Regions from separate parts of the Meiothermus ruber DSM 1279 genome, predicted to be linked through region 1. Evidence: riboswitches for the same ligand, from Rfam matches in the RefSeq annotation. Region 1 holds a riboswitch; each other region holds the start of a gene.
What was found. Region 1 has a riboswitch for S-adenosylmethionine ahead of MRUB_RS02440 (O-acetylhomoserine aminocarboxypropyltransferase/cysteine synthase family protein). Riboswitches for the same ligand answer to the same signal wherever they lie in the genome.
Positions count from the first base shown of each region.

Region 2: it holds a riboswitch for S-adenosylmethionine, as region 1 does, so the genes downstream of both, cysC (adenylyl-sulfate kinase) here and MRUB_RS02440 (O-acetylhomoserine aminocarboxypropyltransferase/cysteine synthase family protein) in region 1, are expected to answer to the same signal.
Region 3: it holds a riboswitch for S-adenosylmethionine, as region 1 does, so the genes downstream of both, MRUB_RS08660 (O-acetylhomoserine aminocarboxypropyltransferase/cysteine synthase family protein) here and MRUB_RS02440 (O-acetylhomoserine aminocarboxypropyltransferase/cysteine synthase family protein) in region 1, are expected to answer to the same signal.

Region 1 covers NC_013946.1:465,887-476,273, reverse strand. The annotation lists gene MRUB_RS02475 (HD-GYP domain-containing protein) at 1-1,090, shown strand, start outside; gene MRUB_RS02470 (DUF5317 domain-containing protein) at 1,012-1,569, shown strand; gene cax (calcium/proton exchanger) at 1,579-2,646, opposite strand; gene MRUB_RS02460 (GNAT family acetyltransferase) at 2,703-3,113, opposite strand; gene MRUB_RS02455 (hypothetical protein) at 3,157-3,555, opposite strand; gene MRUB_RS02450 (zinc-dependent alcohol dehydrogenase) at 3,709-4,860, opposite strand; gene metF (methylenetetrahydrofolate reductase [NAD(P)H]) at 4,969-5,844, opposite strand; gene MRUB_RS02440 (O-acetylhomoserine aminocarboxypropyltransferase/cysteine synthase family protein) at 5,834-7,102, opposite strand; SAM riboswitch class I at 7,147-7,295, opposite strand; gene MRUB_RS02435 (DHH family phosphoesterase) at 7,463-8,440, opposite strand; gene aroA (3-phosphoshikimate 1-carboxyvinyltransferase) at 8,576-9,856, shown strand; gene cmk ((d)CMP kinase) at 9,904-10,387, shown strand, end outside.
Region 2 covers NC_013946.1:840,245-850,631, forward strand. The annotation lists gene sat (sulfate adenylyltransferase) at 1-703, opposite strand, end outside; gene MRUB_RS04335 (phosphoadenylyl-sulfate reductase) at 714-1,379, opposite strand; gene cysC (adenylyl-sulfate kinase) at 1,376-2,017, opposite strand; SAM riboswitch class I at 2,021-2,141, opposite strand; gene MRUB_RS04345 (LapA family protein) at 2,279-2,590, shown strand; gene MRUB_RS04350 (single-stranded-DNA-specific exonuclease RecJ) at 2,690-4,624, shown strand; gene MRUB_RS04355 (HD domain-containing protein) at 4,619-5,257, opposite strand; partial or broken gene MRUB_RS16330 (transposase) at 5,429-5,746, opposite strand; gene MRUB_RS04360 (IS982 family transposase) at 5,932-6,759, opposite strand; gene mnhG (monovalent cation/H(+) antiporter subunit G) at 6,811-7,194, opposite strand; gene MRUB_RS04370 (MrpF/PhaF family protein) at 7,196-7,462, opposite strand; gene MRUB_RS04375 (Na+/H+ antiporter subunit E) at 7,459-7,938, opposite strand; gene MRUB_RS04380 (Na+/H+ antiporter subunit D) at 7,935-9,416, opposite strand; gene MRUB_RS04385 (sodium:proton antiporter) at 9,413-9,808, opposite strand; gene MRUB_RS04390 (Na+/H+ antiporter subunit B) at 9,808-10,230, opposite strand; gene MRUB_RS04395 (putative monovalent cation/H+ antiporter subunit A) at 10,211-10,387, opposite strand, start outside.
Region 3 covers NC_013946.1:1,753,366-1,763,752, forward strand. The annotation lists gene MRUB_RS08640 (DNA-directed RNA polymerase subunit beta') at 1-1,824, opposite strand, end outside; gene rpoB (DNA-directed RNA polymerase subunit beta) at 1,905-5,279, opposite strand; gene serS (serine--tRNA ligase) at 5,581-6,855, opposite strand; gene gatC (Asp-tRNA(Asn)/Glu-tRNA(Gln) amidotransferase subunit GatC) at 6,884-7,171, opposite strand; SAM riboswitch class I at 7,295-7,412, shown strand; gene MRUB_RS08660 (O-acetylhomoserine aminocarboxypropyltransferase/cysteine synthase family protein) at 7,660-8,952, shown strand; gene metX (homoserine O-acetyltransferase MetX) at 8,991-10,130, shown strand; gene gcvP (aminomethyl-transferring glycine dehydrogenase) at 10,364-10,387, opposite strand, start outside.

The DNA of each region.
Region 1 (10,387 bases):
CAAGGACCTCTTCAACCGCACCCAGTCGGGCCTGGCCACCAGCCTGGCCGGCCTGGCCTGGGGCTGGGCGCAGGCCCACCTCGGCGCCCACCCCTACCTGCAGGAGGCCGCGGGGATCCTGGTCGCCTCGCTGGTGTACTTTTTTGTGAACGTCGGGAGCGTCACCTACGTAATTCATCTGGCCAGCGGGGCCAGCCTGCGCAAGGTCTGGTTTGAAAACTATAGTTGGCTCTGGGTGAGCTACCTGCTCCAGGCCCCCATCGGCCTGCTGCTGGCCAAGGCCTACCAGACCCCCCTCATCTGGGGCTGGGGCGGGTTTACGGTGCTCTTTATGATGCTTTTGCTCTACTTCTCGCGCTTCTACTGGGATGAAAAGGTGAAGATCGAGGCGGCCTTCGACGACACCATCGAGGTGCTGGTGGCGGCCCTGGACGCCAAAGATCCCTTCACCCGGCTGCACTCCGAGCGGGTGGCGGCCATCGCCGGCAGCATCGCCAAGCGGATGGGCTTCGACGAGCAGGATGTAAAGCGCATCACCTATGCGGCCCGTATACACGATATCGGCAAGGTGGCCATCCCGGACTCCATCCTGCTGAAGCCGGGCAAGCTAACCCCGGAGGAATTTGAGCTCATCAGGAGCCACCCCAAGAAGGGCCTCGAGGTGCTCCACCCCATGCGCAGCCGACTACCCCAGGAGGTACAAAACGTTATCGTGCACCACCACGAGCGCTGGGATGGCAGCGGCTACCCCAGCCGGCTTAGGGAGGAGCAAATTCCGCTCTGGGCGCGTATCGTGGCGCTAGCCGACGCCTACGAGGCCATGACCGCGGGCCGGGCCTACAGCCCGGCCAAAACACCCCAGGAAGCCCTTAATGAGATAATCATGCAAGCGGGGCGGCAGTTCGACCCGCAGTTGGTGCGGCACTTCGAGGCCTTGTGGCTCGAAAGCCCTATCTGGAAGGATCGGGGGGAATTTCTACGACGCTATACCTTGCCAGCGCACTTATCGGCGTGGCCCTCGCCCTCGCATTCCGGGCCAGCCTCCGCGACATCGCCAACCTCGAGCTCCGATCGGCCTGGGCCTTCGTAGCAGCAGCGCTGCTGGAAGGGGGCCTGGCCTTTGCCACCGTTCGCGGTCTGGTAGCACCCGAAATTGCCGGCCCGCTGGCAAAAACCCTGGTGCTGGTGCTGGTGGGCTACGGCTTGTGGGCCAACACCCATCTGCGCGGGCTGTGGTTTGTGGGGCTGGGCCTTTTCTGTAATGCGCTGGTCATTTTTGCCAACCGGGGGCATATGCCCGTAAGCAGCGAGGCGCTCTACAGGGTGGGGCTGGAGTCCTACATCCCCAAACTTCAGCAGCAGTACGACGCGGTTCATACCCTGATGGACGGCTCCACACAGCTATGGTTCCTGGCCGACATCATCCCGGTGCGGGTGCTGGGCTACACCAACGTAATCAGCCTGGGCGACGTATACCTGATGGTGGGCATCGCACTTACCATTGTGGGCGGGGCTTTGGAAAGCAAAAGGAAAGCACAAGAACCAATAAACATTGACCTGCGCTTCTAGCACGGCCTGCTATTTTGGCGTGAAAAAGAAGGCAAAACCCAGCAGCGCATACACCCCCAAAAGCATCACCCCCTCCAGCCAGTGGCTTTCTCCATCCCGCACCACCGCGTTGGTCGCCAGGATCGAGGCCGCCAGGGCGGCCAGCTCCAGAGGGTTCTGGAAGACCAGATCCATCGGACGGCCCGCCAGATAGCCCACAATCACCAGAATGGGCGCGACCAAAAGGGCAATCTGCAGGGAAGAGCCCACCGCGATCTGCACCGCTAGATCCATCTTGTTTTTCATGGCGAAGACCACCGCCGCGAAGTGCTCAGCGGCATTGCCCACCAGCGGAATCAAGATGATGCCCACAAAGAACTCCGAAAGCCCCAGGGCTTGGGTGGCCTCCTCGAGGCTCCCCACCAAAAACTCGGCCATCACCGCCACCCCCACCGTGGCCGCTGCCAACACCCCCACCGCCACCGGTAGGCTCCAGTGGGCCTCATGGTGGGCCTCATCGGACAGGCCCGAGACCATGTCTTTGTGGGTTCTGAGGGAAAAGTAGATGTTGGCAAGGTAAATCAGGATGAGCACCCCGGCAGTAGCCAGGCTAAACATCTGGTCGGGCAGCGCGGGGTCGAGCACCTTAAAGAAGCCCCGCTCGGCCAGGTCGAAGAAAGCCGGAAGCAGGAAGGCAATTAGGGTGAGGGTCAGCAGCGAGGTCATCACCCCTGCGGCCTGGGCGTTGAAGCGCTGGGTGCTGTGGCGCAGGCCCCCCATAAAAATCGAGAGCCCCAGCACCAGCAGCAGGTTGGAGAGGATCGAGCCGGTGATGCTGGCCTTCACCACTTCAATTTTGCCCGCCAGCAACGCCACGATGGCGATAATCAGCTCCGCCGCGTTGCCAAAAGTGGCGTTGAGCAGACCCCCCACCGTGCTACCCGCGCGCGCGGCCAGCTCCTCGGTGGCCCGGCCCATCAGACCCGCCAGCGGCAGCAAAGCCAGGGCCGATACCAGAAAAATCCAGACCGCCGGCGCATGCAGGACTTCCAGGGCGACTGCCAGCGGCACAAAGCCCAGCAAAATGTAGTTCCACATGGGGGCCATTCTACGCCCGCCTGAGGCAGAATGCCGATGGGCCTGTGGCTGAATCTTCAGTCCAGCCACTTCTCCATGAAGATCAGGTCGTCGCGGCGGTAGCCAAGCCGTTCGAAGAAGTCCTGGGCCCCGGTGTAGGAGGGCTCCACCAGCAGGTTCAGCTTCTGGCAGCCCTTGGCTTTGAGGCGGGCCTCGAGCTCCTCCATCATCCGCTTGCCCCAGCCCTGCCCCTGGCCGAAGGGGTGAATAGCCATGTGGTACAGCCAGCCCCGCCGCCCGTCGTAACCGGCCAGCAAGGCCCCCAGAATCTGGCCGTCCTCCTCGACCACCAAGAACAGATCGGGGTCGCGCTCGAGCTTCTTCTGTAGACCCTCGAAGCTATCCGAGGGGTTGAGCTCCAGGCCCGCGCCTTGCCAGAGGGCCAGTACGCTCGTGTAATCGGCCATGCGGAACTCGCGAATGGGCATACTTTAGAGTAGCGCAAAACCCCATGCGGGCAAAAGGCCCACCTCAGGGCCTGTCCGGGAAAAGCCGCTGGGCCATCTGGGCTGCCGGCGCCAGCTCGGGATGCTGCTGGGCCCACAGGGCTATCGTGGTGCTCAGGCTCTGGCCTTTGGCCTCGGCCTCGAGGGCCCGCCGGCTCCACCGCTGCCACTGCTCTTCGGCGTGGTGGGCTCGAGCCTCGGCCTGCTCGGCCCGGGCACGGTGCACCTCCCGACCAAAGAGGTATCCCGCGGCCGCGAAGGCAATGGCCTCCACGCCGGCAAACAGGTACAGCGCCCGGCCCCAGGTGGTTTCGTCGGCAGTGAGCAGACCCAACATATACACCACCAGGGCCGCAAAACCCAGCAACACCACCGCCCCCAGGGCGATGGCGGCCCAATCTCTTACCGACTTATCCCCTGTCATAAACCCTCCCGATGCACCCCTGCCCTTCCGACGGGCATGACCGTTTGAGCGATTTTCAGGGGCTCCTACAGCAGCGCCAATAGGCTCTCGAAAAACGCTGTTTCCATGACAAACCAAGCGACAAAGCCGCGCGTAGGGCCCTTAGAAAAGCAGTTAGGGTTTGAACACCACCTTGATGCCCCGCCGGGTGGCCGCGGTTTTGATGGCCTCGGGCCAGGCCTCGAGGCCAAATTTGTGGGTGACCATGGCCTCCACACCCTCCAGCTCGGGCAGCAGCTTGACCGCCTGAGCAAAGTCGTCCCAGCTATAGGCATAGCTCCCCACCAGGCCCACCTCGCGGAACCAGTAGGGCGAAAAGTCGTGCAAGGCGGTGGCCGGGGCCCCTAGCAGCAAGACCCGCCCCCCCTCCTGCACAGCCCAGCTAGCCTCCTGTAAACCCCTGGGGGAGCCCGAGGCTTCCACCACCCCCTCAAAACCGCCCCGCCAGGCGGTAGACCCCAGAATACCCCGGTAACGCCGGGCGCCGGCGGCTTGTTGGGCCGCTTGGGCAGAGGGAAAGACCTGGCTGGCGCCCAACTGCCGGGCCAGCTCGGCCTGGCGGGGGTGGCGGGCCACCGCCCACAAAGGCCCCTCGAACCCCAGCACACGCAGCATTTTGACGGCCAGCAGGCCGATGGTTCCGGCCCCGATGACCAGTATCTGAGCGGGCCAGTGCATACGATGAACCGCCGGGTTGGGCCAGGGTTTACCTTCGCCCCAGGCCTGCCGCAGCCCGTGCAGCACCACCGCCGCCGGTTCAGCCAGCACGGCCCGCTCATCGGGCACGCTTTCGGCAATGGGGAAAATGCGCTCGCGGTGGGCTACCATGCGCTGGGCCCAGCCACCCCCCAGGTCTTTGCAGAAGCCCAGCATACCGGGGCCGAAGTTGCCTTCAGCCACGTTGAAGCAGAGGTGGTCGTCGCCCCTGGCGCAGGCCGGGCAGTCCGGCAGGCCGCGCTCGAGGCAGGCCAGCACCGGATTGACCACCACCCGCACCCCACCCAGCTCGGCCAGAATTTCGTGCCCCAGGATCGCTGGGAAAGAAAACATCCCGGAAAGGGTGGGGGCCTGTTTACCGTAGAGCAAAGCTAGGTCGCTCCCACAGATGCCCGACAACCGCACCTTGAGGCGCTCAAAACCCGCGGGCCGTTCGGGCTCGGGCAGGGTAACCAGTTGCAGGGAAAGCGCCCTGGACGGGTAGCGCTTACCCAACAGCCTGGCGGCCACATAGCGAGGAACCGAGGGCGTAAAAAGCAAACCGCGCATAAGCACCCGTGAATCAGCACTTAAACGGGTCAGGCTTTGGGTAGTTGGCGCCGCTGTCGAGGTTTGCATGCCCCTCCATTTTGCTCCCATTTGTGGCCTGGGGAAAAGTCACCGCAGAACCATTTGTAGGTTTTGCATGACCCTGCGTGTAGCCGGCGATTTGTTGAGGGTGTAGAGGTGCAGGCCCGGAGCACCGGCCTCGAGCAGCTCCTGGGCCTGGCGGGTGGCGTGCTCGACCCCAATCTCCAGCACCTCCTCGGGGCTTTGGGCGCGCTCGAGGCGCGAAAGCAGCGGCCCCGGTATGCTGGCCCCGCACAGGTCCATGAATCGGCGCACCTGGGCCAGGTCGGTAATGGGCATCAGGCCTGGCACAATGGGCACCTGGATGCCAATGCGGCGGGCCCGCTCCACGAAGCCGAAGTAAAGCGCGTTGTTGAAGAAGAGCTGGGTGACCACGAAGTCGAGACCGGCCTCCACCTTTTGCTTCAGGTGGCGCAGGTCGGCCTCGAGGCTCACCGCCTCTATGTGTCCCTCGGGGTAGGCGCCCCCGGCCACTGTGAAGCGGTCGCCAAACTCGGCCCGGATCAGGGCCACGAGTTCGGCGGCGTAGCGGAATCCCCCAGCCACCGGCTGGAATTCCCGTGCCCCTTGGGGGGGGTCGCCCCGCAGCGCCATGATGTTCTCCACCCCCGCCCGGGCATACTCGTGCAGCCGGGCCAGCAGCTCTTCGCGGGTGCTGCCCACGCAGGTCAGGTGGGCCATGGCCGGAAGCCCCACCTCGTTCTGGATGCGGGCGGCCCACTCGGCGGTTTTGTTGCGCTCGCTGCCCCCGGCCCCATAGGTGATGGAGACAAAGGCGGGCTTCAGGGGCTTTAGCTCGTGCAGGGTGCGGAACAACGCGGCCTCGCCCCGGGGGGTTTTGGGCGGGAAGAACTCGAAGGAGAAAAGCGGCTTCCCGCTTTGCAGCAGGGTGCTAACCTTCATGGCCCACCTGCTCCACACTGGCCAACGCCTCCAGGAGCATCTGCTGAATGTCCTGGGGGCTCTCGAGGCCCACCGAAAGGCGGATGGTCTCCGGGCCCACCCCCGCCGCCCGGCGGGCCGCCTCGGGGATGCGGCTGTGGGTGGTGGTCCAGGGGTGCACCGCCAGGGTGCGGGCATCCCCCACGTTGGGCGCCTGGATGATCTTCAGGTTGGCAAGGAAGCGGCTGGCCCCCTCGAGCCCCCCCCGGATGCCAAAGGTCAGGATGCTGCCAAACCCCCCGCGCAGGTACTGGGTGGCCCGGGGGTGGGCTGGGTCGGTGGGCAGGCCGGGGTAGCGCACCCAGGCCACCTGGGGCTGGGACTCGAGCCAGCGGGCCAGGGTCAGCGCGGTCTGGCTGGCCCGCTCGATGCGCAGGGCCACTGTCTCCAGGCCCTGAAAAAGCAAATAGGCGTTGAAGGGCGAGAGCACCATCCCGCCCAGCGAGAGCCCCAGCTGGCGCACCCGCTCCAGAAAACACCGCGCCCCAAACTGCTCCCAGGGGATCTTGCCCTGGGCATCGGGGCTGGTGAACTGCGGGTAATGCTGCCAGAGGGCGGTTTCCCGCGAGAGCACCGCCCCGCCCAGAATCGAGCCATGGCCGCTGGCCCACTTGGTCAGGCTGTGCACCACCACGTGTGCCCCGTGCTCCAGGGGGCGGGCCAGGGCCCCCACCGCGCCAAAGGTGTTGTCCACCACCAGGGCCACCCGGTGGGCCTCGCACAGCTCAGCCAGCCCTTGCAGGTCGGGGAGCTCGAGCGAGGGGTTGCCCAGCACCTCCACAAAAACCGCCCGGGTCTTCTCGTTCAGGGCTGCCTGCACCGCCGCCACCTCGGGCGCCACAAAGTGCACCCGCACCCCCATCAGGCCGAAGACCTGGTTCAACAGCCCCACCGTACCGCCAAACAAACCGGGACTGGCCACCACCTCGTCGCCCGCGCGCACCAAGGCCAGCAGACCGGCAAAGCTGGCGGCCTGCCCCGAGGCCAGGCAGACCGCCCCCAAAGCCCCTTCCAGGGCAGTGAGACGGGCCTCGAGGGCCGCCACTGTGGGGTTCTGGAGGCGGGTATAGGTGTAGCCCTGGTTGGTGGCAAACTTATGCGCGCCGTCCTCCAGGTCGGCGAAACCATAGGCCGCCGTCGCGTAGATCGGCACGCCCACCGCGTTATGGGGATCTTGTTGGGGAAGCCCACTCAAAACAGCCAGACTGGAAAAATCCATCTACCCTCCTTCAGTCCTGCTCGAAGAAGGGCTTTTTTTCCCTTCTTCCATCTTTCCCCTGGTGCCTTTGCTGTGCCTAGCGACACCGGGGCGGATTTGGCACCAAGCGCGGGGGTTTCTCGGTAATGGGCGATTGCCCCCGCAGGTTGCCGCAGCTTCATCGGGCCGTTCCCTCCGCTGCTCTGGATAGAAGAACTGCTTACCCTGGGCGGGTAAGGTTCTATGCAATGGTATGGGCTGGAAGGGTCATCGTCAAGATAAGTACAGGAGCAAACAGCCGCATCGGACTGCGGCTGTTGAAGCCTTCGCGCGTTGCGCAGGGCCGGTTCAGTCTACGAGCAGCTTCTCCAAAGGGCCGTGCTACAGGTAGCCCGCCCGCCGGAGCTCTTCCTCCACCGCCGCCAGCACCCTGGGGTAGGCCTCTTCCAGGGTCAGACCGCGCAGGGTGGCCCCTGCCGCCGGCACGTGGCCCCCGCCGCCCAGCTTGACCGCCACCGCCTGGGCCGAGACCCCGCCGCGGCTGCGGATGCTGATCTTCACGCCTTCCTCGCGCTCGCGCAAAAAAACCGCAATCTGGCTGCCTTCGGCGTAGCGGATGATGCCCACAAAGTCGTCGGAGTCTTCCACGTTAATCCCGCTGGGCATATGGGCCGTCACCAGCAGGCCTCCAAAGTGGAACCCCACCGTGGAAAGCACCGCCCCCATCACCTTGAAGTAGCTCACCGGGCGCCACTGCAATCGGTCGGTGAGCTCAGCCAGCCGCACCCCATACCCCACCAGCTCGGCGGCGGTGTGCAGCACCTCGGGGGTGGTGTTGGCAAAGCGAAAGTTGCCGGTATCGGTAATCAGGCCGGTGAGCACCGGGGTGGCAATTTCGGGCGTCCAGGTGACCCCCAGCGCGTCAATCAGATCCTTGACAATCTGGGCGGTGGCAGCCTTGGAGGGATCCACCACCGAAAGGTAGCCAAAGCGCGGGTTGGTGCCGTGGTGGTCAATGTTGATCACGAATCCCTCCACCGGCGCGCCCGCCACCCGGCTGGGCTCCGCCGAGTCCAGCACCACTAGGGTGGCCCCCTCCGGCACGTGCTGGATGGGGTCGCTGTACTCGTCTTCCCGCACCAAAAACCGCAGAAACCGCGGAGGGTCGGCAATCCAGGTCACTTTCTTGTCCAGGGCTTGCAGGGCTCGAAAGAGCCCCAGCGACGAGCCTATGGCGTCGCCATCGGGGTCTACGTGCGAGACCACGATGATGGGGCCCTCGAGTTCCCGCAGGGTGTCGGCCACGGTTCGAATCTTCTCCCAGTAACGGGGCTCAGGGGCGTTGTGTGCATCATCCATGACACCCCACTATAACGGCAAATCACCCAGCCAAGTGAGTATGCTATTCGCCAACCCCCTCCTCGCAGCGGAAAAAATCAATGCCCCAAGACCTCGGGCCGGTTGCGCGTACAGGCTATAATCCCGGTTGGACTTATGGAACGGCTCATCCCCCCCACCCCCTCCCTCAAGGGCACCCTCCGGGTTCCCGGCGACAAGTCGGTCACGCACCGCGGCCTCATGCTGGGCGCGCTGGCCCAGGGCGAAAGCACGCTTTACTACCCGCTCAAGGCCGGCGACACCCTCTCCACCGCCCAGGTAATGCGCCAGCTTGGGGCCGAAATTACCGAGCAGGGCCAGCACTTTCACATCAAAGGGGTGGGCCTTCGGCTCAAAGAACCCGGCGACGTGCTCGACTGTGGCAACGCCGGCACCCTGATGCGGCTGGTGGCCGGGCTTTTGTCAGGGCAGGAAACATTCGCGGTACTCACCGGCGATGCCTCGCTCCGGCGGCGGCCCATGGGCCGGGTGACCCTCCCCTTGCGGCAGATGGGCGCCCGCATCGAAGGCCGCGAGAACGGCCAGCTAGCCCCCCTGGCCATCCGGGGCGGCGGGCTGCGGGGCATCCACTACGAGCTGCCGGTGGCCAGTGCCCAGGTCAAGAGTGCCCTGCTGCTGGCCGGGCTCTTTGCCGAGGAAGACACCGAGGTGGTAGAACCCGCCCCCACCCGCGACCACACCGAGCGGGTCTTCAGGCACTACGGCCTGCCCATCGAGGTGGAAGGCCGCCTGATCCGCACCCGCCGGGCCGAGCCCTTTGCCGCCAAAGACCTCACCGTGCCCGGCGATTTCAGCAGCGCGGCCTTTTTTATCGTGGCCGCCCTGATCACCCCCGATTCGGAGGTGACCTTGGAGGGCGTGGGCCTCAACCCCACCCGCACCGGGCTGCTGACGGTGCTCAAAGAGATGGGGGCCGACCTGAGCTGGGAAGTGACCGAAGGGCAGGACGGCGAGCCGGTGGGCTGGATCCGGGCCCGCTCCTCCCAGCTCCGGGGTGTAGTGGTGGATCCCCAGCTCATCCCGCTGATGGTGGACGAGGTGCCCATCCTGGCAGCGGCGGCGGCCTGGGCCGCGGGCGAGACCTATATTCCGGGCCTCGAGGAACTGCGGGTCAAGGAGTCCGACCGGGTAGCGGCCATCGCCAAAAACCTGCAAAACCTGGGCGTTCCGGTCGAGGCCGGCCCCGACTGGCTGCGGATTCGCGGCGGCCACGTGGCGGGGGGCGGTCTGGTTGAGCCCTTCCACGACCATCGCATCGCCATGGCTTTTGCGGTGTGTGGCCTGCCCAAAGGGGTCACGGTGCAGGACGCCGAGTGGGCCAGCATCAGCTTCCCAAGCTTCTGGGAAGACCTGGAACGGCTCGCAGGTAAAAAGTAAGGATTTTGGCCTTGAGCGCAGCACGAGACCAGCAACCCCACAAGCGCATGACAGAGATCATCACCATAGATGGCCCCTCCGCCTCGGGCAAGACCAGCGTGGCCCAGCGGGTCGCCCAGCACCTGGGCATTCCCTACATCTCCAGCGGCCTGTTGTACCGGGCGGTGGCCCTGATGTGCTTGCTCGAGAACGTTTCTGCCGAGGAGGTAGAGACACGCTTGGCGAAGCACCGCCTCGAGCTCCAGCCCACCCCCACCCAGAACCTGGTTTTCCTGGACGGCCGCGAGGTGAGCAAGGCTTTGCACAGCCTCGAGGTAGACCAGATTGTCTCAGCGGTAGCCGTGCGCCCGGCCATCCGGGAATACGTCAACCAGGTGCTGCGCCAGATTCCGCCCCCTTTCGTGGTGGACGGGCGCGACATGGGCAGCGCGGTGTTTCCCCAGGCCCGCTACAAGTTCTACCTCACCGCCAGCCCCGAGGTACGGGCCCAGCGCCGCGTTCCCGAGCGGGGCGCCGCCTTCGACACCGTGC
Region 2 (10,387 bases), 370 kb from region 1:
GCACAGAAGCCGGGATGTCGTCGGACTTGGTGGCGCCGACCAGGGGGTTGAGGAACAGCCCGTCGAGCTGCTCCAGGGCTACTTTGTGCAGGTATTCGTGGGCCCGGTGGATGGGGTTGCGGGTTTGAAAAGCGACCACCGTTTTCCAGCCCCGTTGCGCAAAAATTTGCCGGGTCTCCCGGGGGGTGTGGTGGTGCTCGGGAAACGGCCCCCGATCCAGGTGTAACAAATACACGCCCCCGGCCAGGTACACCTCGCCTCGAGCCAGCAGGGCGGCCACCCCGGGGTGGGCGGGGTCGGCGGTGCGGTAGATCGCCAGGGCCTCCTGTCTTTTGTCGGGTTGATACCGCTCTTCTACCTCGAGCAAGCCTACCGTTCTCCCATGCCAGACCAGGCGCACACGCTGGCGGTACAGGGCGGCTTGCGAGCGCGAGACTGCCAGGGTGATGGGAATGCTCCAGGGCAGGCCGTTGGACAGCCGCATTTCCTCCAGCACGCGTTGGTAATCGGCCTCCCCCATGAACCCTTGCAGGGGCGAGTAGACCCCGGTGGCGATCAGCTCGAGGTCAGCGTAGCCCTGTGCGTCCAGCTCGAGGGCTGGGAGGTGCTCGTATTCTCGAGGGTCGGCCTGCAGTATGCGCTCAACCAGCGTTCCGCCGTGTGGTGATGGTAAGTTTACAACATTTGTAAGTTTTTCAGCCATAAAAAAACTCCTACAAGGCTTGTTCACCCTGCCACAGGCCGCACTCGGTTTTGCCCCGGCCTGACCAGCGACCAGCCCGGGCCTCCTCACCGGGGCGCACGGCGCGGGTGCAGGGCCAGCAGCCGATGCTGAGAAACCCCGACCAGTACAGAGGGTTAACGAAAAGTTGGTGCTTTTGAGCAAAGGCCTCGAGCTGGGCGCGATGCCAGTAGGCCAGCGGATTGATGCGCAACCGCTGGCCGGGCTCGAGAAAATCCAGCCCTTGGCGGGTGGAGGCCTGATCCCGGCTGCGGGCGTTTAGCAGCGCCGAAGGATTCTTTTGTGAGAGATAGGCGCGTAGGGGGGCTACTTTGCGCGCGTTGCAGCAGCCGTCGGGGTCGCTGCGGAAGCGCTCCTGTCCCCAGGGGTCGGGCGGGAGCCCAGCGCTGAGGGTTACAAAGCGCATCTGCGTATAACGGGCCGACAGACGGTCGCGGGTCTCGAGGGTCTCCGGGAAATGATAGCCGGTGTCTACAAACACCACCTCACCGGTATAGCCGGCCTGTGCGGCCAGCTCGAGCAGCACCACCCCATTGAGGTTGAAGGCGCTGGTGATGATAAGGTCGGGGTAATGCTCCAGGGCCCACTGGATGACCTCGAGGGGCGGGGTTTGGGGGTTCCAGTGTTCAGGGATCACCGTTTGGGTACCTCCTCAACGCCAAAAGGGGCCAGGGCCGCCAGCAGGCGGCTGAGGCACTCCTGCAGGCTCATCTGATCGGTGCGCAGGTGCAGGTCGGGGTTCAAAGGGGGCTCGTACGGGTCTGAAATTCCGGTAAAGTGCGGTATTTCACCGCGCAGGGCCCGGGCGTACAGGCCCTTCACGTCCCTTTGAATCAGCACCTTCAGGGGGGCGTCCACGTAGACCTCGAGCTTTCTGGGGGCTTCGGCCAGCACGGCTTCACGGGTGGAACGGTAGGGGCTGATGGCGCTTACCAGCACCAGAACCCCATGTTTAGCCAGCAGGTTGGCCACATAGCCGATGCGGCGGATGTTGGTGTCGCGGTCTTCCCGGCTAAAACCCAGGCCTTTCGATAAGTGCTCCCGCACCGCATCGCCATCGAGATGCTCCACCGGGTATCCGGCTTCGTACAGGAGCACCTCGAGGGCCCGGGCCAGGGTGGTTTTACCGGCGCCGGAAAGACCGGTGAACCAGATTACAACCCCTGGCGAAAGGGATGGTTGGCGGCGCTGCCCTTTGGATATCTTGCTGCTGGCTGGAGCGGAATAACCTGTGTGGATTGAGGAGATGGTGCTCGACTTTTCCAAGATATTCAAACCCCCTTATCTTTCCCGGCGCAGAGGCCGGGCCGGAATTGGCACCTTGCCTTTGGCAGGTTGCCGCAGCTTCATCGGGCCGTTCCCGTCGGGCAGTTGCCCTGTCCGCTGCTCTGGATAAGGCCTAGAGCCTTGATACCAGGCACGGCCGCCTGGTGAAGGGTAGGCTAGCATAAGTTACAACTTTTGTAAACTAACCGAGCGATGGTCTGCGCAAGCCTGGGCGCTTTTCTCACTCAGAACTGCGGTAGACTTCTAAGTATGAAAGTTCTGAGTGCGCTGGCCTTCGCGGTGGTGCTGGGGGTAGCCGCGGTGGCCTGGGTTCTGTATGCGCTGCAGCCTGGGTTGATGATCGGCACGCCCTGGGGCCTGGTTCACCTGAGCCTGTTGTGGGTGGGGGCTTTTGGGCTGGGTCTGGTGGTGATGGGCCTATACGTCTTGACCGGCTGGATAAGGGCCCAGGCCGTCTTGCGCCAGCGCAACCTGGAATTGCGCCAGGCCAGGGGTGAGCTCGAGGCCCTCAAAAAACAACACCCCGAAGAAACCCCGGTCATCCCGGATCGGACAGCTTGAGTAGAAGCAGCCAGCAAGCCCCCCCGATGGGAAGAGACAGAGGCCCATCCTGCCTGTAACCTGGGGGCGCCGGGTGGATCGGGTGTGGTGGAGATCTGGATGAAGTGGAGACTCCGTGAATGGCCCCATGTGGCCGAACTTCGACCATTAATTGAGCAACTGGGTATACCCCCGCTGGCGGCGGCGGTCTTCTGGAACCGGGGGTTTCGGCGAAAAGAAGACCTCGAGCCCCCCCTGGTATGCCTTCCCATCGATGGCCTCAAGCAGGCGGCTTTGCGCATCATTGAAGCTTTGGAAAAACGCGAGCGCATCCGGGTTCACGGCGATTACGACGCCGACGGCTTGACCGGCACGGCGCTGCTGCTGAACGGTTTGGAGAGGCTGGGCGCCGAGATCCATGCCTTTATCCCCCACCGCCTGGAGGAGGGCTACGGGGTGCTGATGGATCGGGTGCCGGAGCACCTCGAGGCCTGCGACCTGTTCATCACGGTAGACTGCGGTATCACCAACCATGCCGAGCTGCGCGCGCTGGTCGAGAATGGGGTCTCGGTGCTGGTCACCGATCACCATTCGCCGGGCGCTGCGCCGCCGCCGGGCCTGGTGGTGCACCCGGCCCTCTCGCCCGGGCTGCAAGGCCAGGCGCACCCCACCGGTTCGGGGGTGGCCTTCTTGCTGCTGTGGCAGGTGTACGAACTGCTGGGCCGGGATCCACCCTTAGAGTACGCCGACCTGGCCGCAATTGGTACGGTGGCCGACGTGGCCCCTTTGCAGGGCTTTAATCGGGCCCTGGTTCAGGAGGGGTTGCGCCGCCTGCGCGACTCCGCCAACCTGGGCCTCAAAGTACTGGCAGCGGAACACTGCCAGGAATTCAGCGCCAGCGAGATTGCCTTTCGCATCGCGCCCCGCATTAATGCGGCCTCGAGGCTGGGGCAGGCCGGGATCGCCCTGGAACTCCTCACCACTCAGGATGTTTTGCAAGCCGGTGTCCTGGCGGAGCGCCTAACCCAGCTCAATGTGCAGCGGCAGCGCATCGAAGAGGCCATGCTGGAACGCATCTGGCCCACCCTTGACCCCACCCATCCGGCGTTGGTCATCCACGATGCCGAAGGGCACCCTGGGGTGATGGGCATTGTGGCCAGCCGGGTGCTCGAGCGCTACTACAAGCCGGTGTTTATCATCGCCGAGGGCAAGGGGTCGGTGCGCTCCACACCCGGTATCAGCGCGGTGGGGGCTTTGCAGTCCGCCAGGGCCTACCTCGAGCGCTTTGGGGGCCACGCCCAAGCGGCGGGGTTTGCCATTCGAGAAAGCCAGATCCCGGCCTTTACCGAGGCCATCCACCGCTATGCAGCGCAGTTCCCGGTGCCAGAACCCGAGATTGTGCTGGACGGATGGCTGGATGGGGAAGACTTAGACGAGCTGCACCGAGCCTTACAATTGCTAGAACCCCTGGGTGAGGGCAACCCCGAACCGTTGTTTTATACCCAAGGCAGGCCGGAATATGTGCGCACCATGGGCGAGGGCAAGCACCTATCGTTCCGTTTGAACGGGGTTCGGGTTGTAAAGTGGCGCGACAACGGCGAGCGCCTGCCCGAGGCCCTCGAGCTGGCCGCGGGGCTGGCGCTGAACCGCTGGAACGGCGAACAGAGCATCGAGCTGAGGGCCCAGGCCTACCGGCCACTAACGGCCGCCCCGCCATCGGGGTGGGCTATTCCACTGCCATTGGCCGAGGCGGTGCGCCAGGCCATTGCCCAGGCCGCCAGGGTGTATGTGCACCCCGAGGGGGCCGGCTGGTTTATCGAGCGGGGGGCCTTAGTGGTGAAGCCCGAAGAGGCCGAGTACTGGTTCAGCCTGCCGACCCAGCCGGCCCACCCCCGGCGGGTTTACATCGCCCTTTCGGAGAAGGCCCTGCGGGCTCTGGAGGCCGCGCCCGATCCGCTGGTGCAGGCGCTGGGCCGCCGGGTGGCTACAGCCTACCGCCTGGGGCTGGCGGCGCAGTTGGCGGAGAGCCTCGAGCGTTACTGGCAGGCTTTATGAGGGCCGAACCAGCGCTGCCAGCTCACCTTGCAGGTTGTTGCGGGCGGGCTGCTCCAGCCCGGCAAACCCCGCGGTCTGATAGATGCGCTCACGCGAGAGAAACTGGCGAATCACCATAGCCCGCCGCTCTTTGAACAGGGCCTCTGGCAGCCAGGCGTACTCCAGCCGAATGGCTCGAGCATAGGCCCGATAGGTTCGGGCCTCGGCCCCCAGGATGGCAAGATCTGCATCCAAAAAAAGCGCGGTCTCGAGGTCGTCTGAGCGGTGGTGCTGTGTGGCAAGAATAAGGCCCACCACCCGCTGGATGAGCGCTGGGGCCACCCCCAGGCGCTGGAGGCTTTGTTCGGCCAGGCGGGCGCTTTGCGGCTCGTTATCGGTGCGGGTGGGGTCGTAGACCGCGTCGTGGAACCAGACCGCAAGCTCGAGGTGCGGCTGGGCTGGCAGGAGTGCTAGCAGGGCGTCGAGGTGGGCCAGGTTGTGGTAGTACCGCTGGGGCTCGGTATACCGGATGAGCAGGTCGTCCAGTACGGAAAAATGCTGGTCGGGATCAAGCCCAAGCGAGCTGCACAGGGCATTCCAGCGACCTATCAGCCGCTGGCGGCCCCCGTTCGATAGCTGAAATTCACGCCTCATGCTGTCTTCCGACGAGCCAACAAAATGCAGCATAGCACGAATGAACGGCCTGGAATCCTTTACCGCCAGGCCCGGTCAGAGGTGAAGGATTCAAGCCGATCGAAATGCCTATAAGCGGGAGGCCCGTCAGTCGGGGTGGGTGGATTTATTCCTGCGTGTGCTACCTGATACTCACACCTCCACCCCTGCCATCCTGAGCAGCAGATGACTCCGAATGAGGTTGTGCACCAGCAGAATCAGGCTCACCTGCGCCAGGAAACCCGCAAACGACCGGGCCTCTATACGGTGAAGCCGCACCATTCTATCCGCTTCCGCACTCTACCCATCCATTCCCCCCCGCAAACGATAGGGCGGCGTCTTCACCCCCGGCACCCCCGATTCCCTAGCAGGGCCAGGCTGTGGATGCGGTGACCCTGGGCCAGGGGGATGGGTTTTAGATCCGCCCACGAGCCTCAGGGCGAGATAGGTGAGGAGGGTCTGAGCGTTTTGTCCCTTCTGGGCGGGTACCCTGAGCTTGCAGGGCTTTGAGCTCGTCATCTACCCGCCACCGGGAGGGTTTCTGCGTCAAGATAAGGGGGTGCTCGCGGTGGGGTTCCATAGCACCCCCTCTTTTTTCACATCCCCCAGGGGTGAGTCAAGTAGCACACGAAGGTATTTTTAACCCAAGTTGCCACCTACAAAATACTAGCCAGCCGCCTGAAGTTGTGGGCAAAGATGAAGCCCCACACCTTGAGCACAAAGCCCTGGAGGGTCGTGGCATGTATGCGCTTGGGGAATAGTTCCGTCAGGGCAGCACCCACCGACTCGATAATCTTCCTGCCCACGGTGGCTATGAACTGACCGGGTGGGTGGTAGCGCTTGGAGTTCCCCTTGCGGATGGTGCGCAGCCGGATGCCCTCAGCCATGGCCAGGTCATCTTCGGCCTGATAGTCGGTGTACCCCCGATCCACGTACAGCTCGCTTCCCTGCGGCAAGTCCAGCGGCAGCCGATACAACCCCTCCACGTCCGCGGTAGCGCCAGGGGTGAGGAGAACTTCGCTGATCCACTGGTTATCCGTGCAGACCAGGTGGAGCTTGAGTCCGTGGAAGTAGCTGCGTTTGCTGGGAATGTAGCCCCGGTATACGCGGGCTGGGGCCAGGCAGCAACGGGGCGCGCGGATGTTTTCACAGACCGGCAGGGGTAAGGTGTCGAGGATGTAGTGCTCCACTGAGCTTAGCTGCTCCCATAAAGTCTTGCTCAGGGACAATAGCAGCGGTATCCAGTGGGCCAGGCTGTGCAGCCGTCGGCTGAAGCGGCTGGGGGAGGGGATGTAGCTGAAAAGACCCTGCTCTTTGGCATAGATCAGGGCGTGCTTGTGCTTTCCAGCGAAAGCCAGGGCGGCCAGAATCCAGAGGGTGAGGACGACGCTGGCGGGGGTCTTGCTCTGGGGGTCGTCCTTGTGTCCGAGGGTCTTGAGCAGATCGTCTATAATGCAGAAGGCCACTAGAACAGTCCAGTTCATAGTGGCCTTTATTTTCTGCGTAGTCAGGATAGGTGGCAACTTGAGTTATTTTTACTGCTTGAACCTTCTTTGCTTAGCCTCGGTCTCCACCGACTCGAGCCTGTGGTTGGCCTGGTAGTGCCCGGCCAGCTCGTCTATGTAGGTGTCCTGGCTGGGCTTGACCCCCGAGAGGTAGGCCGCGCGGCCCAGGGCATGGGCGGCTACCGGTGCGGTTAGAACAATAAAAGCCAGGGTCGAGAGCGCGCGGGCCGCCACCGAGAGTTCCTGATAAAACACTGCCACCGCCACCAGGATCAGGCCCACCCCCAGGGTGCCGGCTTTGGAGGTGGCGTGCATGCGGTTGTATAGATCGGGCATCCGCACCACCCCGATGGCCGCAATAAACAGAAAGAACACCCCGCCCAGCACCAGGATATACACCAGCCATTCAAGCATCTCAGTCCCCCTTGTGGCCCCGGTACTCGATGTAACGGGCCAGCCCCAGCGTGGCTAAAAAGGCAAACAGAGCCAGTGCGATGGCCACATCCAAAAAAGCGGTCTGGCCGCTTACCAGGGCGTACAGGGCGGCCAGCGCCACCGAGAGCGTGGTGATCAGATCGAGGCCCACCACCCGGTCGGGTAGGGTCGGCCCCTTCACCAGGCGGTACAGCGCGAAGGGCAGGGTCAGCATCAAAGCCAGCAGCATGACCTCCAGAAAACTCATCGGGTTACCTCCAGGACGGCTTTTTCCAGGCTTTCGTGGGTGGACTCGATCACCTTTTGCGGGTCGTCCACAAACATCCCGTGCACATAGAGCACCTTGCGGTCGGAGGAGACGTCCAGGCTCAGGGTGCCCGGCGTGAGGGTGATCAGGTTGGCCAGCAGGGTGATCTCGAGGTCGCTCTTGACCTCCAGCGGGTAGGCGATGATGCCGGGCTTGATGGGCAGCCGGGGCGAGAGCACCGCCTGGGCCACCCGCAGGCTCGAGAGCACGATCTCCCACAGCATCAGAAGTACAAAGCGGGGCAGCTTCCAGGCCAGGGTGAAGTAGCGCCTCGAGGGGGCATCGAAGAGTGGGCGGGCCAGCAGCAGAATCAGGAAGCTGATGGCAAAACCCACCAAAAAGTTCTCGAGGGTAAAGGCTTCGGTCACGGCCATCCAGAAGATGGTCAGCACCACGTTGTACACAAAAGCCCTCATCGGCTCACCCCCAGCACCGCCTGGATGTACCCGGATGGCTCGAGCAGCTCCCGCGCGGCGGTCTGCGAGAGGCTCAGAAGCGGCTCGGCCCAGAGCCCAATCCCCAGCGTCAGAACTGCCAGCAGGCCCACCGGCAGCACCAGGCCAGCCAGGCCCCCCGGGGCCGACCTGGCCCCCTCTGGGGCCTTCTTCCAGAACACCTCGGCGAAGACCAGCCCCATCGAGAGCAGGGTTAGCAGGCCCACCAGCAAAGCCACCACCACAATCCCGTACTGCCCGGCCTGCAACCCGGCTGCCACCAGTGTGTATTTGGCCCAGAAGCCCGAGAAGGGCGGCAGCCCGGCCAGCGAGAAGGCCGGCAACAGGAACAAGACCGCCAGCCAGGGATAGGGCCTGTACAGCCCGCCCATCCGCACCAGTACCGTGGTGCCCTGCAGGCGCTGCAAGAGGCCGGCCAGCAAAAAGAGCGCGGCAATCACAATCATGTGGTTGAGCGCGTAAAACACCGAGCCGGCCAGGGCCAGCGGGGTCAGGATGCCCAGGCCCATCAGCATATAGCCGATGTGACTCACCAGCTGGAACGACAACAGCCGCCTGAGCTCCCCCTGGGCCAGCACCATCAGCACCCCCAGGAGTAAGGTAAAACCGGCAACCCAGAGGATCAGGCTATGGGTAAACCCGGTGTCGTGGGTAAAGAGCAGGGTGAAGACCCGGATCAGGGCGTACACCCCCACCTTGGTCAGAAGCCCGGCAAAAAGGGCCGAGATCATGGCGGGAGGGGCCGGGTAGGAGGCTGGCAGCCAGAAGAAGAAAGGAAAAACAGCGGCCTTCAGCCCAAACGCCACCAGAAACAGCATGGACAAAGCCGAGAGCAGCCCCGGATGAACCCTGTCCACCCGGAGGGCCAGGTCGGCCATGTTCAGGGCCCCGGTTGCCCCGTACAGCAGGCCCACTGCCACCAGGAAGAAGATCGAGGACAGAAGCGAGACCGCGAAGTACTTGACCCCGCCGGCCAGTTGGGCCCGGTTGCCTCCCAGAACCATCAGCACAAACGAGGAAAGCAGCAGCACCTCGAACCAGACATACAGGTTGAACAGGTCGCCGGTCAGGAAGGCCCCGTTCACCCCAAACAGCAACAGGTGGCCCAGGGCGTAGTAGCCCAGGCCCTCGCGGGACTGATCGCCTTCAGCCAGGGCAAAAAGCGCCACCGCCACCGCCACCACCCCGGTGATCAGCACCATCAGGGCCGAGAGGTGGTCGGCCACAAAGGTGATACCGAAGGGAGCCGGCCAGTTGCCAATTTGCACGGCCTGGATGCCCTGGCGCTGAACCTGGGTTAACAGGGCCAGGCCTGCGGCCAGCAGGCCCAGGGCCCCCGCCAGGCCCAGTACCCGTTGGGCGGTGCGGCCCGACAGCACCAGGCACAGGATGCCGGTGGTGAGGGGAACCAGCAAGGGGAGCACCAGCAGCCAGCTCATCGGGCCCCCTCCTCCCGCACCTCGTCCACCGGTGAGGGGGCCGGGGCCGGTTCAGAAGCCTCGAGGATGGTCTCGGCGTTCAGGGTGCCCAGGGCTTGCTGGGCCCGGTAGAAGAGCACGATGCCGAAAGCCGCCAGACCAAAACCAATCACGATTGCGGTGAGGATCAGGGCCTGGGGCAGGGGGTTGGCGTAGGGCTCTGGCACCGTACCGTCGGGCAGCACCAGGGGCGGGAACTGGCTGCCCAGCCGGCCTGCGGTAAAGATTAGCAGGTTGGCGGCGTTGCCCAGCACCAGAAAGCCAATCAGAAACTGAATCAGATGGGGCCGGAGCATCAGATAGACCCCCACCGCCATCAGAGCACCCACCAGGAACGAGAGCAGGATTTCCATCAGGCGCCCTCCGAAGGATGGTGTGCGGCCTCCTCGAGCCCAAAAATAGCCGAGAGCAGCGCCCCGAACACGGTCAGGTAGACCCCGATGTCGAAGATGACCGGGGTGCCCATCTTCACGCCCAGCAGGCTGAACCACTGCCCGGTCATGAGGGGCTGGCCCAGCAGCAAGGCCGGCAGGGCGCTCAGAAGGGCTACCAGCAGGCCCCACCCCACCAGGCGCAAAGGGGGAAGGGGCAGGAGTTTGCGGGCCGCGGAAAGCCCGTGCGCCAGGGCAAACAGCGCATAGGCCCCCACCGCCACCAGGGCCCCGATAAAGCCCCCGCCCGGCTCGTTGTGGCCGCGCAGGAGCAAAAAGACCGAGAGTAGAAGCAGAAGGGTGAAGAGGAACCTCGAGGTGGTCTTAAGAATCAGGGTGTTCATGGTCGCTCCTCCCGTTGCTGTTTCCATTGGGGGATGGTTCTCCGCTGGCGCGACCGTTCGCCAAAAGAACCCAGACCCCCAGCCCGGCCAGCCCCACCACGGTGATCTCGCCGAAGGTGTCCAGGCCGCGGAAATCCACCAGAATCACGTTCACGAT
Region 3 (10,387 bases), 1.3 Mb from region 1:
GATGTCGGTGAGGGAGCGCAGGGCCCGGTCGGAGCCGGGGTTGGTCACCGGGGTGCCCCGGCGGCCGTTGTCCAGCAGGGCGTCCACGGCTTCCTGCAGCATGCGCTTCTCGTTGCGGATGATCATCTCGGGTGCCCCCTGCGACAGGAGCTTGCGCAGGCGGTTGTTGCGGTTGATCAGGCGGCGGTAGAGATCGTTGAGGTCGGAGGTGGCAAAACGCCCGCCGTCTACCTGCACCATCGGGCGCAGGTCGGGGGGCAGCACCGGCACGGCCTCGAGGATCATCCACTCGGGGCGGTTGCCCGAGTCGCGGAAGGCCCGCACCACTTCCAGGCGCTTGCGGGCCTTGGCCCGCCGGGCCCGGCTGGGGTGTTTCATCTCCTCGACCAGTTCGGCCTCGAGCACGCCCAGGTCAATCTCCTTGAGCAGCTCCTGGATGGCCTGGGCCCCCATCTTGGCGTCAATGTCGTAGGACTCGATCACCCGCACCGCCATGCGGATGAAGTCCACCTCCACCCGGCCGTAGATCTCCGAGGTTACCTTGCCGCCGTCGGCCAGGGCGTCGCCGGGCGAGACCCGGTCGCCGTTGGTTACCTCCACATCGTCTTCGAAGGGGTAGAGCTTGGCCTTCATTACCACAATGGAGGCCGGCTCGTGCAGGTGCACCACCCCGTCGGACTCGGCGTAGACCTCTTCCTCCGGATCGATGGCCCCCACCAGCTTATCGCCCTTGCGCACGCTCGTGCCCTCACCAACCAGCACGTGCATATGGGGCTGGAGGGGGTAGTCCACCACCCGGGTGCGCTCGAGGGTAAGGCTAAGGTGCACCTCTTTTTTGGAGGTATCGGCCACCAGCTTTGCAACCCGGCGCCCCCGGGGCATCCGGAGCTGCCCTTTGCCCTGGGCCAGCACATCGCCGTTGCCAACCAGCTCGCCCTGGCCCACTTTGAGGTGCATTCCGGTAGGAATGAGATAGGTTGCGGTGGGCGTGCCGCTGTCCGGATCGAGGATTTTCACCAAAGCCCCATCCCCGATGTCCTCCACATCCACCACACCCGCATCCTCGCTAATAATCTGGTAGGAGTCCTCGAGCTCGGCCAGGGGCTCACCCGGCTTGTAGGTTTCCTGTTCGATCCAGGCCGCCTTGGGCAGGGTCAGGCTGGCCCGCTCGGTCTCGATGTACTCCAGGCGGATGCGACGGGGGAAGCGGAAGAGCACCAGCCCGTCCATCTTGCTCACCACACCGGGGGCCAACTCCTGGCCTTTCTTCACCTCGTCCCCGTCTTTGACGAAGGTCTCAACCCCGGCTGGAATGGTGTAGGTTTCCTGGCGACCAAAGCGCAGCTCGCGGTACTCGTCATCGGTGAGGAGCTGGCGCTTCTGCACCGGCACGCCGTTTAGCATGGCCCCCTTGGGGTCGATGGTGATGTACTTGGCAAAGTACAGAACCTGCTCCAGCTCCTGGGCCGATAGGTCGAGCAGGGTGCCAATCTTGCTGGGTACGTCCTTGACATACCAGATGTGGGCCACCGGGGTGGCCAGCTCCACATGCCCCATGCGGTAGCGCCGTACGATGCTCTTGGTAACCTCCACCCCACAGCGTTCACACACCTTGCCCTCGAAACGCTGGCGCTTGTACTTGCCGCAGGCGCACTCGTAGTCTTTTTGCGGCCCGAAGATGCGCTCGTCAAAAAGCCCGTCGCGCTCAGGCTTCAGGGTGCGATAGTTGATGGTCTCGGGTTTTTCAACCTCGCCATAGCTCCAGCTCCGAATCTTCTCGGGGGAGGCCAGGCCGATTCGTACTTTACGAACTTCTCGTTTAATCATTGCTCACTCCGTGCACTGCCTCTTTTCAGATCTAGGCCCGTTGCAGTGGGTACCCCTTCTCAGGTTCAGGCCTGGCCTTAGCGTCTGCTGGCCAGCCCTTCAAAGATGTCCAGGTTGCGGGAATTTTCGTCGTAGGTCTCCACATCCAGGCCCAGCGACTGCAACTCCTTCACCAACACCCTGAAGCTCTCCGGCACGCTGGCCTCGGGCACATCCTCACCCTTGACCACGGCCTCGTAAGCCGCGTTGCGCCCCTCGATGTCGTCGGATTTGATGGTGAGGATCTCCTGCAAGGTATGGGCCGCTCCGTAGGCCTCCAACGCCCACACCTCCATCTCCCCGAAGCGCTGTCCACCAAACTGGGCCTTACCACCCAGGGGCTGCTGGGTAATGAGCGAGTAAGGGCCAGTGGAACGCGCGTGCATCTTGTCCTCTACCATGTGGTAAAGCTTCATGATGTACATCACGCCCACCACAATGGGGGCCTCGATGGGCTCGCCGGTGCGGCCATCGTAAAGCACGCTCTTACCCTGCTGGAACACCTCCCGGAGCTGCTCCACCTCACTGGCCTCGGCGCTCACCAGCCCCAGCTTGGCAGCCCTGGCCAGCACCTCCCGCTCGCGGTTATCCAGGCCAAAACCAGCCTGGGTGCGGGCCTCCCACTTTTTGTCAAAGGCCTTGCCCAGCAACTGCTTGATCTCTTCCTCCGTAATGCCATCAAATACCGGGGTAATAAACTTCAAGCCCAGCTCGTAACCCGCCAGCCCCAGATGGGTTTCTAGAATCTGGCCCAGGTTCATACGGCTGGGCACACCCAGCGGGTTGAGCACGATGTCCACCGGCGTGCCATCGGGCATGTGCGGCATGTCCTCGGGCGGCAAGATTTTGGAGACCACGCCCTTGTTACCGTGGCGGTTAGCCAGCTTGTCACCCACCTGAAGCTTGCGCTTCTGGGCCACATACACCCGCACCACCTCGCGCACGCCGGGTTTGAGCTCTACGCCAGGGTCACCCCGGCGCAGGCGCAGGGTGCGCACCACGATGCCCCCTTCGCCGGGCGGCACCCGCAGGGAGGTGTCCTTCACATCCCGGGCCTTCTCCCCAAAGATGCTGCGCAGCAGCCGCTCTTCGGGGGTGGGTTCAGTCTCACCCTTGAAGCTGGTGCGGCCCACCAGGATATCCCCGGCCTTGACCTCGGCCCCAATCCGCACCACGCCGTCCTCGTCCAGGTCGCGCAAGGCGGCTTCGGAAAGGTTGGGGATGTCGCGGGTGATGCGCTCAGGACCCAGCTTGGTATCGCGGGCCTCGATCTCGTAGCGCTCGATGTGCACCGAGGTGTAGAAGTCGCGGCGCAGGAGATCTTCGGAGATTACAATCGCGTCTTCGTAGTTGTAGCCATCAAAAGGCATGATGGCTAGCAGGATGTTTTGCCCCAAGGCCAGGTAGCCCTCTTCGGAGGCCGGGCCGTCGGCCAGCAGATCGCCCTTGCGCACTTTCTGGCCTTTGGAGACTCGAGGTCGCTGGTCGAGGGCCGTGCCCTGGTTCGAACGGACAAAGCGGCGCAGATTGAACTCATAGAGGCCCTTGTCTTCACCCCTGACCAGGATTTTGGAACCGTCCACGTACTCCACCACCCCATCCACAGGGGAATACAGCGAGGTAAGGGAGTCGCGCACCACCCGCTCCTCCACCCCGGTCATCACCACCGGGCTTTGCGCGCGTAGCAGCGGCACCGCCTGGGCCTGCATGTTGGAACCCATCAGGGCGCGGTTGGCGTCGTCGTGCTCGAGGAAAGGAATCAGGTTGGTGTTCACCGAGAAAATCTGCTTGGGTGAAACATCCATGTATTCCACTTCCTCCGGACGCATGACCATTGGCTCGCCCTTCTTGCGCACCACCACCTGCTGGGTATCGAAGTGGCCGTCGGGCTTGAGGGGCGTGTTGGCCTGGGCAATGGCGTAGCGGTCCTCTTCGGTAGCGGTCATGAAGTCAACCTGGTCGGTGACCCGCCCGTTGATCACCTTGCGGTACGGGGTGAGGATAAAGCCCAGGTCGTTGATGCGGCCAAAGGAGGCCAGCGAGGAGATCAGACCGATGTTGGCACCTTCGGGGGTTTCGATGGGGCAGATGCGGCCGTAGTGGGTGCGGTGCACGTCGCGCACGTCAAAGCCGGCCCGCTCGCGGGTCAGGCCGCCCGGCCCCAGGGCGGAGATGCGGCGCTTGTGGCGCAGCTCCGAGAGGGGGTTGGTCTGGTCTTTGAACTGGCTGAGCTGGCTGCGGCCAAAAAACTCGCGGATGGCTGCCACCAGTGGGCGGTTGTTGACCAGCTTGGCCGGGGTGGCGCTTTCGGGGGAACCCAGCAGCATACGCTCGCGCACCCCTCGAGCCAGGCGCGAAAGCCCCACCCGGAACTGGTCGGCCAGCAGCTCGCCCACTGTGCGAATGCGGCGGTTGCCCAGGTGGTCGATGTCGTCGGCCTCGTAGCCGGGCTCCCCGCTTTGCAAGGCGAACAGGTACTTGAGCACCGGCAATAGGGCCTCGTCCTTGAACTCGCCGTTTTCAAAGCGAATTAGCATCCGCCCCGAAAGCTGAATACCCAGCTTCTGTTGGGCTTTATACTTTCCGGCTTCGCCCAGGTCATAGCGGCGCGGGTCAGACAAGAGCGAGTGCAGGTAGGTAATGGCCTTGTCGCGTTTGGGTGGGTCGCCGGGGCGCAGCTCGGTGAAAAGCTTGAGGAGGGCCTCATCCACCCCCATCTCGAGGGCCTTGGTTCCACGGAACTGGGCTTCCAGCAGGCCTGGTAGCAGGTCGGGGTAATCGGCCAGCTCCTTGCTGAGGGTCTCGGCGGTAAAGCCCAGCACCCGCAGCAGCAGGGCCAGGGGGAATTTCTTCTTGTTGACCTTCATCACCACCACCCCGGACTGCTCGAACTCGAGGTCAATCCAGGGGCCGCGCTTGGGCAGGGGAATCACCGAGGCAACGAACCTGCCCGGGCGCGTCTGGTCGGCGGTGAAGTACACCCCCGGCGAGCGGTGGATCTGCGAAACGATAACCCGGTCGGCCCCATTCACGATGAACGAGCCGTCCTGGGTCATGAGGGGCAGGTCGCCCAGAAAGACTTCATCTTCTTTGAGCAGACCGGTGTCCTTGTGCACCAGCAGCAGCTTTGCGTACAACGGCGCCTGGTAGGTGAGGTCTTTTTCCCGGCACTCGTCCTGGTCGAAGGGGGGTTCGCCCAGGCGGTACTCGAGAAAATCCAGCACCAGCCCCCGCCCCTTCTCACCCTCCTCGATCGGGAAGGTCTCCTTAAAGGCCGCTTGCAGGCCGATGTTTTCCCGCTTGGAGGGGGGTACGTTGGCCTGTAAGGCTTTGGTAAACGAATCAACCTGAATCTCGGTGAGGGGTGGAAGGGGAATGACTTCGTTAATCTTGCCGTACCGCTCTATCTTCATCAAAACACCTCTTAACCCATGGGCTCTGGCTGCACGCAGGCGGTGCAGCTACGGCTTGCTTGGGGTCGCTGGGGGTTTTCGTAAGCTAACAGGGTTCTTCCGCAGGCGAATACTCCCTGCGGCGGCTGGCTCTTACGCTGTTTGTGGGTCACACTCGAGGTGCAGGCCACAAAACACAAACGTTAGTGTAGCACAACTACACGTAAAGGCACAATACACGCACCCCACCATTCGGCTCTATAGCCAGGATTGTAACACAGCATGAGGTGTTTGAGGAGAACCGCCCCGCAGATTGACCTGCCTACAACGCCGAGGGCTCGAGCTTCTCCTTGCCGAAATAGGGCTGCACAGCCCTGGGAACATTCACGGTGCCATCCTCGTTCTGGTGGTTTTCCAGCAGCATCACTAAAATCCTGGGGGTGGCCAGGGCGGTGTTATTGAGCGTGTAGGCGTAGTGTATTTTGCCGCGCTCGTCGCGGTAACGCAGGCCGGCCCGCCGGGCCTGCCAGTCGAGCAAAGCCGAGCAGGAATGGGTCTCGCGGTAGCGGTTTTCACTGGGCACCCAGGTCTCGAGGTCTACCTGGCGGTATTTGCCCAGTCCCATATCCCCTGTGGATACCTCGATCACCCGGTAGGGCAGCTCGAGGGCCTGCAGAATGCCCTCGGAGATTGAAAGCATGGTCTCAAACCAGCGATTCGATTCGTCCAAATCGGCTTTACACAGCACGTACTGCTCCACCTTATTGAACTGGTGAACGCGCATCAGGCCCCGCACATCCCTTCCGGCGGAGCCGGCCTCGCTGCGAAAACAGGGCGAGAGCGCACAGTAGGTCTTAGGAAGTTCTGTCTCCGCGAGGATTTCCCCAGCGTGCAGGTAGTTCAGCAGCACCTCGGCGGTACCCGCCAGGTAGACCTCCCCCCCATCCACCGCGTAGACCTGGTCGCGGGCAGCAGGAAACTGTCCGTGGGCATAAAGCGCCTCCTCTTTGGTCAGGCTGGGCACGCTCATCGGCGTGAAGCCGGCCTGGATCATCCGGTCGAGGGCAAACCGCAGCAGGGCCTGCTCGTAGACCATCAGATCGCCCTTAAGGATGTAAGAACGTGAGCCGGAGACCTTAGCGGCACGCTCAAAATCACCCCAGCCGTTCTTTTCCATCAGGGCCACGTGATCCAGCGGTTCAAACAGGAAGGTGCGCGGATTGCCGTGCACCCGCGTCTCGACGTTAAAAGAGTCGTCCGGGCCCACCGGGGCGCCTTCCCAGGGAAGGGTGGGGGTCAGGTAGAGGAGCTGCTTGAGCTGGGCCTCGAGGGTGCGCAACTGGGGCTCGAGCTCGGCCAGCTGGCGGCCAATCTCTTTGCCCCGCTCGATCATGGCGGCCCGCTCTTCCGGCTTAGCCCTGGCCGCTGCCTTGGCGTTGGCGTTGCGTTCGGCCTGTATTTTTTCAATGGTGCGCTTGAGGGTCTGCACCTCCTGGTCGAGTTCGAGCAGTTTGTCGAGCTCGAGGGTAAGACCTTTTTTTTCTATGGCCTGACGAACGGCTTCGGGGTTCTCACGGATGAATTTGATGTCTAGCATAAAAAGTCCAAGGGTGCAAACGCATCGGCTATTCTATAACCCTGGGCACCTTAAATTGGCCCTCGTGCGCTTCTATAGCCACCGACAGGGCTTGTTCCTGTGCGAGCGAGGGGCGAACCTGATCGGCCCGCAGGCGGTTGGTGATCTCCACCGGCCGGGCCATCTCGGGCAGGCCCTCGGTGTTCAGCTCATTCAATTTTTCAAAAAAGCCCACGATCGAGCGCAGCTCGCCCTCGAGCCTGGCCTCTTCCTCCGGTGTAAGAGCAAGCCGCGAAAGCCTGCTCAGATGTTTCACCAGTTCCGGCGTAATCTCCATGCGTGCCATTCTAACGTCCACAAGGCTGGAGGGTACAGCTCGAGGGCTGGGCTTGACATCACAGGGTTGTCTATCTAGACTCACATCTATCCGCGCTGGGGCGCGGCCACAATCAATCAAGTTCTTTTATCCAGAGCGATGGAGGGATCGGCCCTGCGAAGTCGCAGCAACCCACAAAAAGCCTCTGCTCATCACCAGATGGCTTTTTGCAAGGTGCTAATTCCGGCCCGACTGCTGAACGTTGTAGGCACACGATGTTCAAGGCTAGGCATAGCCTGGCAGTTGGGAAAGATAAGAGAAGGGAGCGCACACAAAGTGGCGCAGCGGGATGTCGAAGCCGTACCCCCTTCCAGTCATAAAAGAACGTCTGGTAGGGGGTTTTGCTATAGCAAAACTCCTACCAAGATAGCGCCCCAAATCCCACGCGGATCATTTCCCATCGGAACAGGCGGCCCTGGCCGCCGTCCGCTGGGTGGTAGGAGAGCAGCATGTCGCAAAAACACCGTTTCGAGACCCTGCAACTACACGCCGGCTACAGCCCCGACCCCACCACTGGGGCCCGTCAGGTGCCCATCTACGCCACCACCTCGTATCAGTTCAAGGACGCCGACCACGCCGCCCGGCTCTTTGGGTTGCAGGAGTTCGGCAACATTTATACCCGCATCATGAACCCCACCACCGATGTGCTGGAGAAGCGCATCGCGGCCCTCGAGGGGGGGGTGGCGGCCCTGGCCACCAGCTCGGGCCATGCCGCGCAGTTCCTGGCTATCACCAACATCGCCCAGGCCGGCGATAACTTTGTGTCCACCCCCAACCTCTACGGGGGCAGCATCAACCAGTTCAAAGTGACGCTGCCCCGGCTTGGCATTGAAAGCCGTTTTACCGACAGCGCCGAGAGCGTGGACGATTTCATCCGCCTGACCGACGATAAAACCCGCTTCTGGTACCTGGAGTCGCTGGGCAACCCGGCCCTCAACATCCCCGACTTCGAGCTCATCGCCCAGGCCGCCCAGGAGCGGGGCATCGCCCTGATTGTGGACAACACCTTTGGGCACGGGGGCTATCTCTTCCGCCCCATCGAGTGGGGGGCCAACGTGGTAACCCACTCCGGTACCAAGTGGATTGGGGGGCACGGTGCGGCCATCGCTGGCCTGATTGTGGACGGCGGCAACTTCAACTGGGACAACGGGCGCTACCCCCTGATTACCCAGCCCCAGCCCGGCTACCACGGCCTCGAGCTGCACAAGGCCCTGGGCAACCTGGCCTTCATCATCAAGGCCCGCGTGGACGGCCTGCGCGACCAGGGGCAGTGCCTGGGGCCTTTCGAGGCTTTCTTGCTGCTCCTGGGCCTCGAGACCCTCTCGCTGCGCTCGGAGCGGCACGTGCAGAACACCCTGGCCCTGGCCCACTGGCTGCGTGAGCAGGACGAGGTGGCCTGGGTCAACTACCCCGGCCTGGACGACCACCCCAGTTATGCCAAGGCCCAGAAGTACTTCAAGGGCAGGCCGGGATCGGTGCTTACCTTCGGCCTCAAGGGTGGATACGAGGCCGCCAAGAGCTTCATCAACCGGCTCGAGCTGGTCTCCCACCTGGCCAATGTGGGCGATACCCGCACCCTGGCCATCCACCCCGCCTCCACCACCCACTCCCAGCTATCGCCGGAGGAGCAGGTTCGCGCGGGGGTCAACCCCGAGTTGGTGCGAATTAGCGTGGGGCTGGAGGCCATCGAAGACATCCAAGCCGACCTCAAGCAGGCCCTGCGCTCGAGGGTGGGCGTCTAACCGCCCTGGCGCTTTGCGGTGTAGCGAGGGCGAATAAAATGAGCGATCTGCTTATTCAAGAGGCCTGGGGCGACCATGAAGCCCTGCTGATTAAACCGCCCAAAAGCCGGGGCCGGGTACCACCGCCGGTGCCGGCCCAGGCCCTGGTGGCCGGCGGCTTTCGCCTCGAGTACGGCGGTGTGCTGCCCGAGCTGCGCATGCGCTACGAGACCTACGGCCAGCTCAACTTCGAGCGCAGCAACGCGGTGCTGGTCTTCCACGCCTGGACGGGCTCGGCGCACCTGGCCGGTACCTACACCCAGGAAACCCTGCGCAGCCTGCCCAAATTGGACCAGGCCTTCGGGCCGGATGGCTGGTGGGATGAGCTGGCCGGGCCGGGCCGCATGCTGGATACCGAGAAGTACTTTGTCATCTGCGCCAACCACATCGGCAGTTGCTACGGCTCGACCGGCCCGCTCTCGCAGAATCCCGAGACCGGGCGCCCGTATGGCCCGGAGTTTCCCAAGCTCACCGTGCGCGACCTGGCTCGAGCCCAGGCCAAACTACTGGACTTCCTGGGCATCGAAAAGGTGACCCTGCTGGGCGGCAGCCTGGGGGGCATGGTGGCGCTGGAGTTCGCCCTGCTCTATCCAGACCGTGTGAACAAACTGGTAGTGTTGGCCGCACCGCCGGTGCACAGCCCCTGGGCCCGGGCCTTCAACCGGCTTTCGCGCGAGGCGGTGCTGGCCGACCCCGGCTACCAGGGCGGCTATTACACCGAGCAACCCCTGGGGCTCCAGCTCGGCCGGGCCATTGCCATGCTCTCCTTTCGCTCCCCCGACTCCTTCCGCCTGCGCTGGCAGCAGCACCCCGAGCGGGGGGAAAGCTATGTGCTTTACCAGGGTGAAAAATTTGCCAAGCGCTTCGATGCCAACGCCTACCTCACCCTCTCAGAGGCCATGGACACCCACGATGTGGGGCGCGGGCGCGGGGGCCTCGAGGCAGCGCTGCGCCAGCTAAGGCGCATCCCCAGCCTGTTTGTTGGGATCAACACAGATGTGCTCTATACCGCCCAGGAAGTTCGCGAGATGGCTGCTCTGAGCGGTGGCATCTACCGTGAAATTCACAGCCCGCACGGACACGATGCCTTTCTAATCGAAACCGACCAGGTCGAGCGCATTCTGGGCGACTTCCTGTAGCACCGCGTTTTCCGGCCTCACGCCAGCCCACAAGGAATACGCTTCATACCTGTACCACCGGACGCAGGCAAAGGTAAAGATCGGTGGTATCGTTTGGCCTTGTCAGAGTGAGCGATACCACCAAAACACGCATCAAAGATCACTGGTCGGGGCAACCCACCCCAAGCAATAGCGGATTGTTCGGGCCTGCCCTAGCCAGCGTAAAAACCCCGTGCTGGAGATTGCCGGGCTACTCAGGACGCGTATTCCTCCACCGG